2 linked regions of the Cytobacillus luteolus genome follow. The protein of the gene in region 1 interacts with the protein of each later gene in a pairwise test. Links are inferred from orthologs where the notes say so. Each region holds a gene or a part of one and is shown on either strand. Other genes may lie near its edges.

What was found. The genes of interacting proteins can lie anywhere in the genome.
Region 2: the proteins of tpiA (region 1) and J2Z26_RS08670 interact in binary tests that used the Escherichia coli proteins (3 or more experiments, as listed by UniProt). The link is inferred for Cytobacillus luteolus from one-to-one orthologs.

Annotation. Positions count from the first base shown.
Region 1 is NZ_JAGGKM010000005.1:372,569-378,092, reverse strand. The notes cover bases 1,160-4,060. They hold tpiA (triose-phosphate isomerase), read right to left. Parts: upstream 3,041-4,060; coding sequence 2,279-3,040; downstream 1,160-2,278. Other genes in these bases: J2Z26_RS16300 (phosphoglycerate kinase), read right to left, coding at 3,072-4,060; gpmI (2,3-bisphosphoglycerate-independent phosphoglycerate mutase), read right to left, coding at 1,160-2,286. In the rest of the region: eno (phosphopyruvate hydratase), read right to left, coding at 1-728; more of gpmI, read right to left, coding at 751-1,159; more of J2Z26_RS16300, read right to left, coding at 4,061-4,256; gap (type I glyceraldehyde-3-phosphate dehydrogenase), read right to left, coding at 4,560-5,524. UniProt on the Escherichia coli protein: Involved in the gluconeogenesis. Catalyzes stereospecifically the conversion of dihydroxyacetone phosphate (DHAP) to D-glyceraldehyde-3-phosphate (G3P).
Region 2 is NZ_JAGGKM010000003.1:57,892-62,367, reverse strand. The notes cover bases 26-2,961. They hold J2Z26_RS08670 (tripeptidase T), read right to left. Parts: upstream 2,085-2,961; coding sequence 966-2,084; downstream 26-965. Other genes in these bases: J2Z26_RS08665 (acyl-CoA carboxylase subunit beta), read right to left, coding at 2,168-2,961; J2Z26_RS08675 (chemotaxis protein CheW), read right to left, coding at 358-822. In the rest of the region: more of J2Z26_RS08665, read right to left, coding at 2,962-3,718; mce (methylmalonyl-CoA epimerase), read right to left, coding at 3,720-4,136; stressosome-associated protein Prli42, read left to right, coding at 4,339-4,431. UniProt on the Escherichia coli protein: Cleaves the N-terminal amino acid of tripeptides.

The sequences.
Region 1 (5,524 bases):
GCATCCATTGCAAGCTTCACTTGCTCACCTGGTTTGTAGCCTGCTTTTTCAATTGCAGTCATAATTGTTTGAAGAGCTTCTTCATTTGAACCTAAGTTTGGAGCGAATCCACCCTCATCACCAACAGCTGTGTTTAATCCTTTTTCTTTTAAAACAGCTTTTAAAGCGTGGAAAATTTCAGTTCCCATACGTAAAGCTTCTTTAAAAGACTCAGCTCCTACAGGCATTACCATGAATTCTTGGATGTCCACGTTGTTATCAGCATGCTCTCCACCATTGATGATGTTCATCATTGGAGTTGGAAGAGTTTTAGAATTGAATCCGCCTAGGTATTGGTATAATGGAATTTCTAAGAAATCAGCAGCAGCATGTGCAACAGCCATTGATACACCTAGGATTGCATTTGCACCAAGGTTTCCTTTGTTTGGAGTGCCATCAAGCTCGATTAACGCTCTGTCGATTGCCACTTGCTCTGTTACGTCAAAGCCAACAATTTCTGGAGCAATCTTTTCATTTACATTATGTACTGCATTTAGTACACCTTTTCCTAAATAACGGCTTTTATCACCATCACGTAATTCTACTGCTTCGTGTTCACCAGTAGAAGCACCACTTGGAACGATCGCACGACCAAATGCACCTGACTCTGTATAAACTTCTACTTCAACAGTTGGGTTCCCACGTGAATCTAATACTTCGCGAGCATATACATCAACAATAATTGACATGAATAATCTCTCCTTATGTAAATTAATTTTTAATTAAACTTATGCCTGTCATTTCTAAAGGCTTACTAACTTTTAATAAATCCAAAACAGTCGGAGCTAAATCTCCCAATATGCCATCCTGACGTAATTCGATTCCATCTTGCGTAACGATAACTGGAACAGGATTGGTCGTATGAGCTGTCATTGGAGTTCCTTCTAACGTGATCACTTCATCTGCGTTGCCATGGTCAGCAGTAATAATTGCCGTTCCACCTTTAGCAATGATAGCATCTACAATCTGACCTAAGCATTCATCTACTACTTCGATTGCTTTAACTGTAGGTTCCAACATTCCTGAATGTCCAACCATATCTGGGTTTGCAAAGTTTAAGATGATTGCGTCATGCTTATCTGCTTTTATTTCTTTTAAAAGAGCATCCTTCACTTCATATGCACTCATTTCAGGTTGCAAGTCATACGTTGCAACCTTTGGAGAGTCAATTAATATTCTCTCTTCTCCAGGAAACTCCGCTTCGCGCCCTCCGCTCATAAAGAAAGTTACATGCGGATACTTTTCAGTCTCTGCAATTCGTAGCTGCTTTAATCCATTTTGGGCTAAAACTTCACCAAGTGTATTATCCAAATTCGTTGGTTTGAATGCTACATAACCTTGAACGGTCTCACTAAAGTGGGTTAGGCACACAAAATTTAAATCCTTAGGATGTTTCTCTCCACGTTCAAATGACCTAAAATCTTCGTTCGTAAATGTATTCGAGATTTGAATCGCACGGTCAGGACGGAAGTTATAGAAAATAACAGCGTCATTATCCTGGATCGTAGCAACTGGTGAACCATCTTGTTTTAAAATAACAGATGGTAAAACGAATTCATCATAGATGCCATTTTCATAGGAATCGTTGACACATTCTAGTGCACTTTGATACGTTGGTCCTTCACCATACACCATCGCTCGGTATGCTTTTTCAACACGTTCCCAGCGCTTATCACGGTCCATCGAGTAGTATCGACCAGATATCGTAGCAATTTCACCAACACCTATTTTTCTCATCTCTTCATTCAATTCTTCAACATATTGTTTCGCTGTTTGAGGTCCAACATCCCTACCATCTAGAAATCCGTGTACATACACATTTTTTACACCTTCAGCAGCTGCTAGCTTTAACAATGCATATAGATGCTGAATATGACTATGTACACCTCCGTCAGATAACAAGCCGAATACATGAAGGTTGGAGTTTTTCTCTTTAGTATGAGTCATTGCCTGAAGGAATGTTTCATTTTGTTCAAATTCACCTTCACGAATCGCAACATTTACTCTCGTTAAACTTTGGTAAACCACTCGTCCAGCACCAATATTTAAATGCCCAACCTCTGAATTCCCCATTTGTCCTTCTGGTAAACCAACAGCTTCCCCGCTAGCAACTAATGAAGCATGAGGATATTGATTCCAGTAACGGTCAAAGTTTGGCTTATTTGCATGGGTTACAGCATTTCCCTTTGTTTCTTCACGTAGCGCAAATCCATCTAAAATAATGAGAGCAACTGGCTTATTACTCATTATTACCTGCCTCCAACAATTGTAGGAAACTCGCAGCCTCTAAGCTTGCACCACCAACTAATGCACCATCGATATGTGGTTGAGATAGATATTCTTTAATATTCGTTGGTTTAACACTTCCACCATACTGAATACGAACATCATCAGCTACAGCGCTTGAGAATTGCTCAGCTACAATTTTACGGATGTAACCACACGTCTCGTTTGCTTCTTCTGCAGAAGATGACTTACCTGTGCCTATTGCCCAAATTGGTTCATAAGCAATTACGACATTTTTGGCTTGCTCTTCAGTTAAGCCAGTTAGTGCCTTTTGAATTTGTGAGCCCACAATTTCATTTGTTTGTCCTGCTTCACGTTGTTCTAATGTTTCACCACAACAAACAATCGGTGTTAACCCATGCTGGAAAGCTGCAAGTGTTTTCTTGTTTACTGTTTCATCTGTTTCTGCAAACATTTCACGGCGCTCAGAATGCCCGATAATTACGTAGCTTACTCCTACATCCTTTAAGGCAACAGGGCTTACTTCGCCTGTAAACGCGCCACTTTCTTCAAAGTGCATAGTTTGAGCACCGATTTTTAATTCTGTACCTTTTGCGCTTAATACTAATTGTGCTAAAAATAGTGAAGGTGCACATACGACTGAATCTACAACTTGTGATGATGGAATAAGACCTTTTACCTCATCAACAAATGAAGTAGCTTCTGAAAGAACTTTGTGCATTTTCCAGTTTCCTGCGATAATTGGCTTCCTCATGCTACACCTCTCTCATTTCGTTTTTTAAAAATTAGCGATCGTTTAAAGCAACCACTCCTGGAAGTGCTTTGCCTTCCATGAATTCTAGGGATGCTCCTCCGCCTGTTGAGATGTGGTCCATTTTTTCTGCATAATTAAATTTCTCAACAGCTGCTGCAGAATCTCCACCACCTATGACGGTGTATGTATTTTCTGCATTAGCAAGTGCTTGTGCTACAGACTTCGTACCATTTGCAAATGCTTCTAGTTCAAACACGCCCATTGGTCCGTTCCAAATAACTAGTTTAGAGTTAGCAATCACATCACTATATAATTTGCTAGTTTCAGGTCCAATATCCAAGGCTTCCCAATCAAATGGAATCGAATCGATTGCAACTACTTTTGTATTTGCATCATTTGAAAAGTCATCTGCAACGACAGCATCAACCGGCATGTAGAATTTAACGCCTTTTTCTTTTGCTTTTTCCATAAAGGACCTTGCTAAATCAACTTTATCTTCCTCTAGAAGTGACTTACCTACTTCATGGCCTTGTGCTTTTACAAATGTATAAGCTAGTCCACCACCGATAATTAAGTTATCAACTTTTTCTAGTAGGTTTTCGATCACTCCGATTTTATCTTTAACCTTTGCTCCACCAATGATTGCTGTAAATGGTCTATCTGGGTTTGATAGAGCTTTACCTAATACCTCAAGTTCTTTTTCCATTAATAAACCTGATACAGCTGGTAGGTAATTCGCAATTCCTTCTGTTGATGCATGAGCTCGGTGTGCTGCACCAAAGGCATCGTTTACATAAATATCTGCTAACTCTGCAAAAGACTTTGCTAATTCTGAATCGTTCTTTTCTTCTCCAGGATAAAAACGTACATTTTCAAGTAGTAAAACATCACCTTGATTCAATTCCTCAATCTTCTGTTTTACCGAATCCCCATACGCTTCATCTGTTTTATGTACTTCTTTTCCTAACAGTTCACTTAAACGTCCAGCCACTGCTGTTAAGCGCATTTCCTCAACAACCTCACCCTTGGGACGTCCTAGATGACTAGCTAATATTACCTTCGCGCCTTTTTCAGTTAAAAACTGAATGGTAGGAAGTGCTGCGCGGATTCTTGTATCATCTGAAACTGCGCCATCTTTCATCGGAACATTAAAATCAACACGGCAAAATACTCGTTTTCCATTTACTTCGATATCTCTAACCGATTTTTTGTTCATTTAATACCCTCCGTTTCCATATTGTTTGTTCAAGAAGGAGGACAAAAAGAGCCGAGAAGTTCGAGGAAGTGCAGCCTCCGAGCACCAGAGCGTATGCTTATAATACGTGAGGAGTGGAGGAGCAAGCTGACGAAGAAATTCGACAGTTATTTTTCCCGGACTTTTTGAACAACCTCTAATACTTAAAAATAGGAGAGGGGTATCTGCCCCTCTCCCCTTTGTTTAACACCAACATCTATTATAGTATTAGTTTGGTTAATATACCAAGAAAATCCAAGGCTATTTTTCGACAGAAGAACGATCTTATAAACCTTTTGAAGCGATATAGTCAACAAGGTCAACTACACGGTGAGAATATCCACTTTCGTTATCATACCAAGAAATAACTTTAACCATGCTTCCTTCCATTACCATTGTAGATAATGCATCGATTGTTGAAGAAGCTGGGCTACCGTTGTAGTCACTTGATACTAATGGCTCTTCGCTATAGTAAAGGATTCCTTTTAACTCATTTTCAGAAGCTGCTTTAAATGCTGCATTCACATCTTCAGCTGTAACATCTGTGTTAAGCTCAGCAACAAGGTCAACTAATGAAACGTTAGGAGTTGGTACACGCATTGCTCCACCATTTAGTTTTCCTTTTAATTCTGGAAGAACTAATGAAACTGCTTTTGCTGCCCCAGTTGAAGTTGGGATAATATTTTCTGCAGCGGCACGAGCACGACGATAGTCTTTATGTGGTAAATCTAGAATTTGTTGGTCATTTGTGTATGAGTGAACAGTTGTCATCATTCCACGTTTAATACCGAATTTATCATTAAGTACCTTTGCAAATGGTGCTAAACAGTTTGTAGTACAAGATGCATTCGAGATAACGTGATGGTTAGCTGCATCATAATTTTCATGGTTTACACCCATTACAATTGTGATATCTTCATCTGACGCAGGAGCTGAGATGATTACCTTTTTAGCACCAGCTTCTAAATGTTTAGCTGCATCTGAACGCTTTGTAAAACGACCAGTTGATTCAATAACTACATCAACACCAAGGTCTCCCCAACCTAATAAAGCTGGATCACGTTCTGCTTTAACTAAAATTTCTTTCCCATTTACCACTAGGTTTGTGCCATTAACAGATACTTCAGCATCAAGTTTGCCGTGAACTGTATCATATTTTAATAGATGTGCAAGCATGTTAGCATCGGTTAAATCATTTACAGCCACAACATCAATGTTTGGGTTGTTTAAAGCTGCACGAAATACGATAC
Region 2 (4,476 bases), on another replicon or contig:
CTTAATTCACTATCTCGAGGGCTCATAAACTCATTTATGCGTCCTCACTTTGGTTATTTCACTATCACGAGGGCTCATAAACTCATTTATGCGTCCTCACTTTGGTTATTTCACTATCACGAGGGCTCATAAACTGTTTTATGTGACCTCTCTTTGCTTATTTCACTATCACGAGGGCTCATAAACTCATTTATGCGTCCTCACCCTACATATTTCACTATCTAGAGGGCTCATAAACTCATTTATTCGACTTCACTTTACTAATTCCACTATCTCGAGGGTTTATAAACTTATTTATCCGACCTCACTTTGTTCCTAAACAAAAAACAGACGTCTACTAAACGTCTGCCATCTCAATTATACTAAGCTACTCATATGGTCTTTAACTTCTTTAATGCCCTCTAAGCTTTCGAATAGATTGTTTGGGTCTAAGAGAGTTAATAATCGGTTATCTAAATTAGCAACACCTAGGAAATAGGATGTTTTTTGATAAGCTAATAGATTAAGTTGCTTTATCTTTTCCTCAGGAATATCAATAATTTCCTTCGCATCATCAACAATTAAGCCAACTGAAAGATCCTCAGTCTTAGTAACAATCATTCTTGTCTTTTCGGATTCTGGGGTAGCTTTTTCATAAAGAATAATTCCTGTATCAATAACCGGAATCAATTCTTCCCTAATTGTTACAACACCTTTCATATAAGCAGGCATTTGGGGAATTAATGTAGAAGCTTGAAGCCTTTCAATTGAAATTACATTTTGAACTGGAATACCATACTCTTCATTCCCAACTTGGAATACAACGACCTTACGCTCATCCATCTAATCCACCTCTTTTTGAGTGATTTTTATGTATACATGACCTTTTTACTAGTAGTTTTATTCTACTATAATAGACGAAAAGTATAAATAAAAAAATAAAAAAGAGAAACTACCTTATTTTAAAGGTAGTTTCCACTCAAATTCTACTTTGCAACCTCTTCAATGATAGCAACAACTAATTCCGTTGTTTTTACTAGTTCTTCAATTGGCATTCTTTCATTCGTTGTATGAATTTCTTCATAACCGATTGCTAGATTAACGGTTGGTATGCCATGGCCAGCAATCACGTTAGCATCACTGCCTCCACCACTTTGCTGTAGCTCTGAAGTTCTGCCGATTTTCTCAGCGGCGCGCTTAGCAACTTCAACTACATGGTCACCATCTGCATACTTAAATCCTGGATACATCACCGTAATTTCAACATCAGCACGTCCACCCATTTCAGCAGCAACCGTTTCAAACGCTTCTTTCATTTTAGCAACTTGTGCTTCCATTTTTTCTCCAACTAAAGATCGTGCTTCAGCCAAAATATCAACTCGGTCACACACGATATTCGTTTGAGTGCCACCTTCAAAGCGTCCAATATTAGCTGTAGTTTCCTCGTCTATTCTACCTAGAGGCATTCTAGAAATAGCTTTTGCTGCAATCGTAATCGCAGATACACCCTTTTCAGGAGCCACTCCCGCATGAGCTGTTTTTCCATGAATCGTCGCTTTTACCTTTGCTTGCGTTGGTGCTGCAACGATGATATTTCCAACTTTACCATCGCTATCAAGAGCGTAACCGAATTTAGCTTTTAAAAGTGCTGGGTCAAGAGCCTTTGCACCAACTAATCCTGATTCTTCACCAACTGTAATGATGAATTGTATCGTACCATGAGCTATATTGTTTTCTTTTAGAACCTTGATTGCTTCTAACATCGCAGCTAAACCAGCTTTGTCATCTGCACCTAGAATTGTCGTTCCATCTGTAACGATATAACCATCTTGTATCGAAGGTTTGATTCCTTTACCAGGTACAACTGTATCCATATGAGAAGTAAAATAGATTGTATCTACACCCACTTTTACTCCATTTAACGTACAAATTAGATTTCCTGCACCATGTCCTGTTACTCCAGTCGTGTCATCCTCGAATACTTCAACGCCAAGTGCAGAGAATTTCTCTTTTAGTACTTTTGCAATTTCAGCTTCATATTTTGTTTCAGAATCTACTTTTACTAATTCTAAAAACTCTTCAATAAGACGATTTTGGTTAACCATATGACTTATACCTCCAGTTAAAATACGATGTAATATCGAATAAAATTCTACTCCACTAATTACCCTTAGTACTAAATGTGGTCTTATAATGGAATGTTGCCGTGTTTCTTTTTAGGTCTATCCTCTTTTTTATTACGGAGCATCTCTAATGCCTGGACAATTTTAATACGCGTTTCGCGTGGGTCAATTACGTCATCTACCATACCTTGGCTTGCGGCAACATATGGATTCGCAAACTTCTCACGGTATTCTTCGATTTTTTGAGCACGAGTTGCTTCTGGATCACTGCTTTCTGCAATTTCACGAGCAAAAATAATATTGGCTGCCCCTTGAGGCCCCATAACAGCAATTTCAGCGTTAGGCCACGCGAAAACTAAATCAGCACCAATTGATTTACTATTAAGCGCAACATAAGCTCCACCGTACGCTTTTCTAAGAATAACAGTCAATTTTGGAACAGTAGCTTCTGAATAAGCGTATAAGATCTTAGCTCCATGTCTTATAATACCACCATGCTCTTGTTTCACACCTGGGAAGAAGCCAGTTACATCTTCAAATGTAATAATCGGAATATTAAAGGAGTCACAGAATCTAATAAACCTTGAAGCCTTATCAGAAGAGTCAATATCAAGTCCACCCGCTAAAACCTTAGGCTGATTGCATACTAGGCCAACCACTTCTCCTTTAATTCTAGCCAACCCAACGACGATATTTTTTGCAAAGTCTTTATGAATTTCCATAAAGCTTTTCTCGTCAACAACCTGCTCTATTACTTTTCGAACGTCATAAGGACGAAGCGCATCGAAAGGAATTGCATCGGTTAAGTCTGGACGATAATCATCATTGCCTTCTGTTTCAATACGCGGTGCTTTTTCTTCATTGTTTTGTGGTAAATAACTTAGAAGCTTACGAACCTCAGCAATTACTTCTTGCTCTGTTTGCCCCGAAAAATGTGCATTACCACTGATTGTATTATGTACTTTTGCTCCTCCTAAATCCTCAGAGCTAATCTTTTCACCAGTAACTGTCTCAATTACCTTAGGACCTGTGATAAACATTTGGCTAGTTTTTTCAACCATAAATACAAAGTCAGTGATGGCAGGAGAATAAACAGCACCTCCAGCACAAGGGCCCATAATAACGGATATTTGAGGAATAACCCCTGAGTAAATGGCGTTACGATAAAAGATATGACCATACCCATCTAACGAAACAACACCTTCTTGAATTCTAGCTCCACCAGAGTCATTTAACCCAACGAAAGGTGCCCCATTTTTTGCAGCTAGGTCCATAACATTTGCTATTTTCTTGGCATGCATCTCCCCTAATGCTCCACCAAACACAGTGAAATCTTGTGAAAATAAGTAAATTGGACGTCCGTTTACTTTACCATAGCCTGTAACGACTCCATCTCCAGGGCCTTTTTTACCCTCTAGACCAAAATCGCGGCTACGATGCTCTATAAAAGGATTAAGTTCAACAAATGTCCCTTCATCTACAAGTAATTCAATTCGTTCACGTGCAGTTAGCTTACCTTTTTCATGCTGTTTTTCAATTCTCTCATCTCCGCCACCTAACTCAACTTCTCTACGACGGTCATATAGTTCATTTATTTTTTCATAGATGTCTATCATTCTAATTCTCCTCCTTCTTCTTCTTTTCACAAAGCTCATAAAGCACATTGCCGGTTGATTTTGGATGCATAAAGGCAATTTGAGCACCACCGGCTCCAGGTTTTGAAGTTTCATTAATCATTTGTATGCCCTCAGCCTTCATTTGCTGTATTCTTTCTTCAATTGAGTCAACACTTAGGGCAATATGATGAATTCCTTCACCACGTTTTTTTATAAAACTAGCGATTGTACTCTCCTCGCTTATTGGTTCTAGCAACTCTATTTTCGACTCACCAATTTTTATAAATGCTACTTTTACTTTCTGGGATTCTACTGTCTCAATACCTTCTAAAGTCAGCTTTAGTGTTTCAATATAGAATGGTAATTGTTCCTCAATATTGGAAACAGCAATTCCTATATGGTCTATTTTTTTTATCATAAAACAAAGCTCCCTCCCAACCGAGCGCTCGCTCATAGATGTAAACGGATTCATTAAAACATATTTACTATTTTAGCATGAACTGACACAAATTTGTCTATTTTCAGCAAAATCAAACCTGTATGTAGAAGTATTTTCAACTTGTCCACTTATCATATTCGGGGTAGAATATAAGGTATAAATATGTTTTAAGGGGGATCCTATGTCTCGTAAAACTCAAAAAATAGTAGTTTATTTAATGATTGGAACAATGGTGATTACAACATTATTAGCTGGAGCTAGTATGTGGCTATAGCAAGTACGTGAAAAAGGGTGATTCTCTTAAAGGAATCACCCTTTT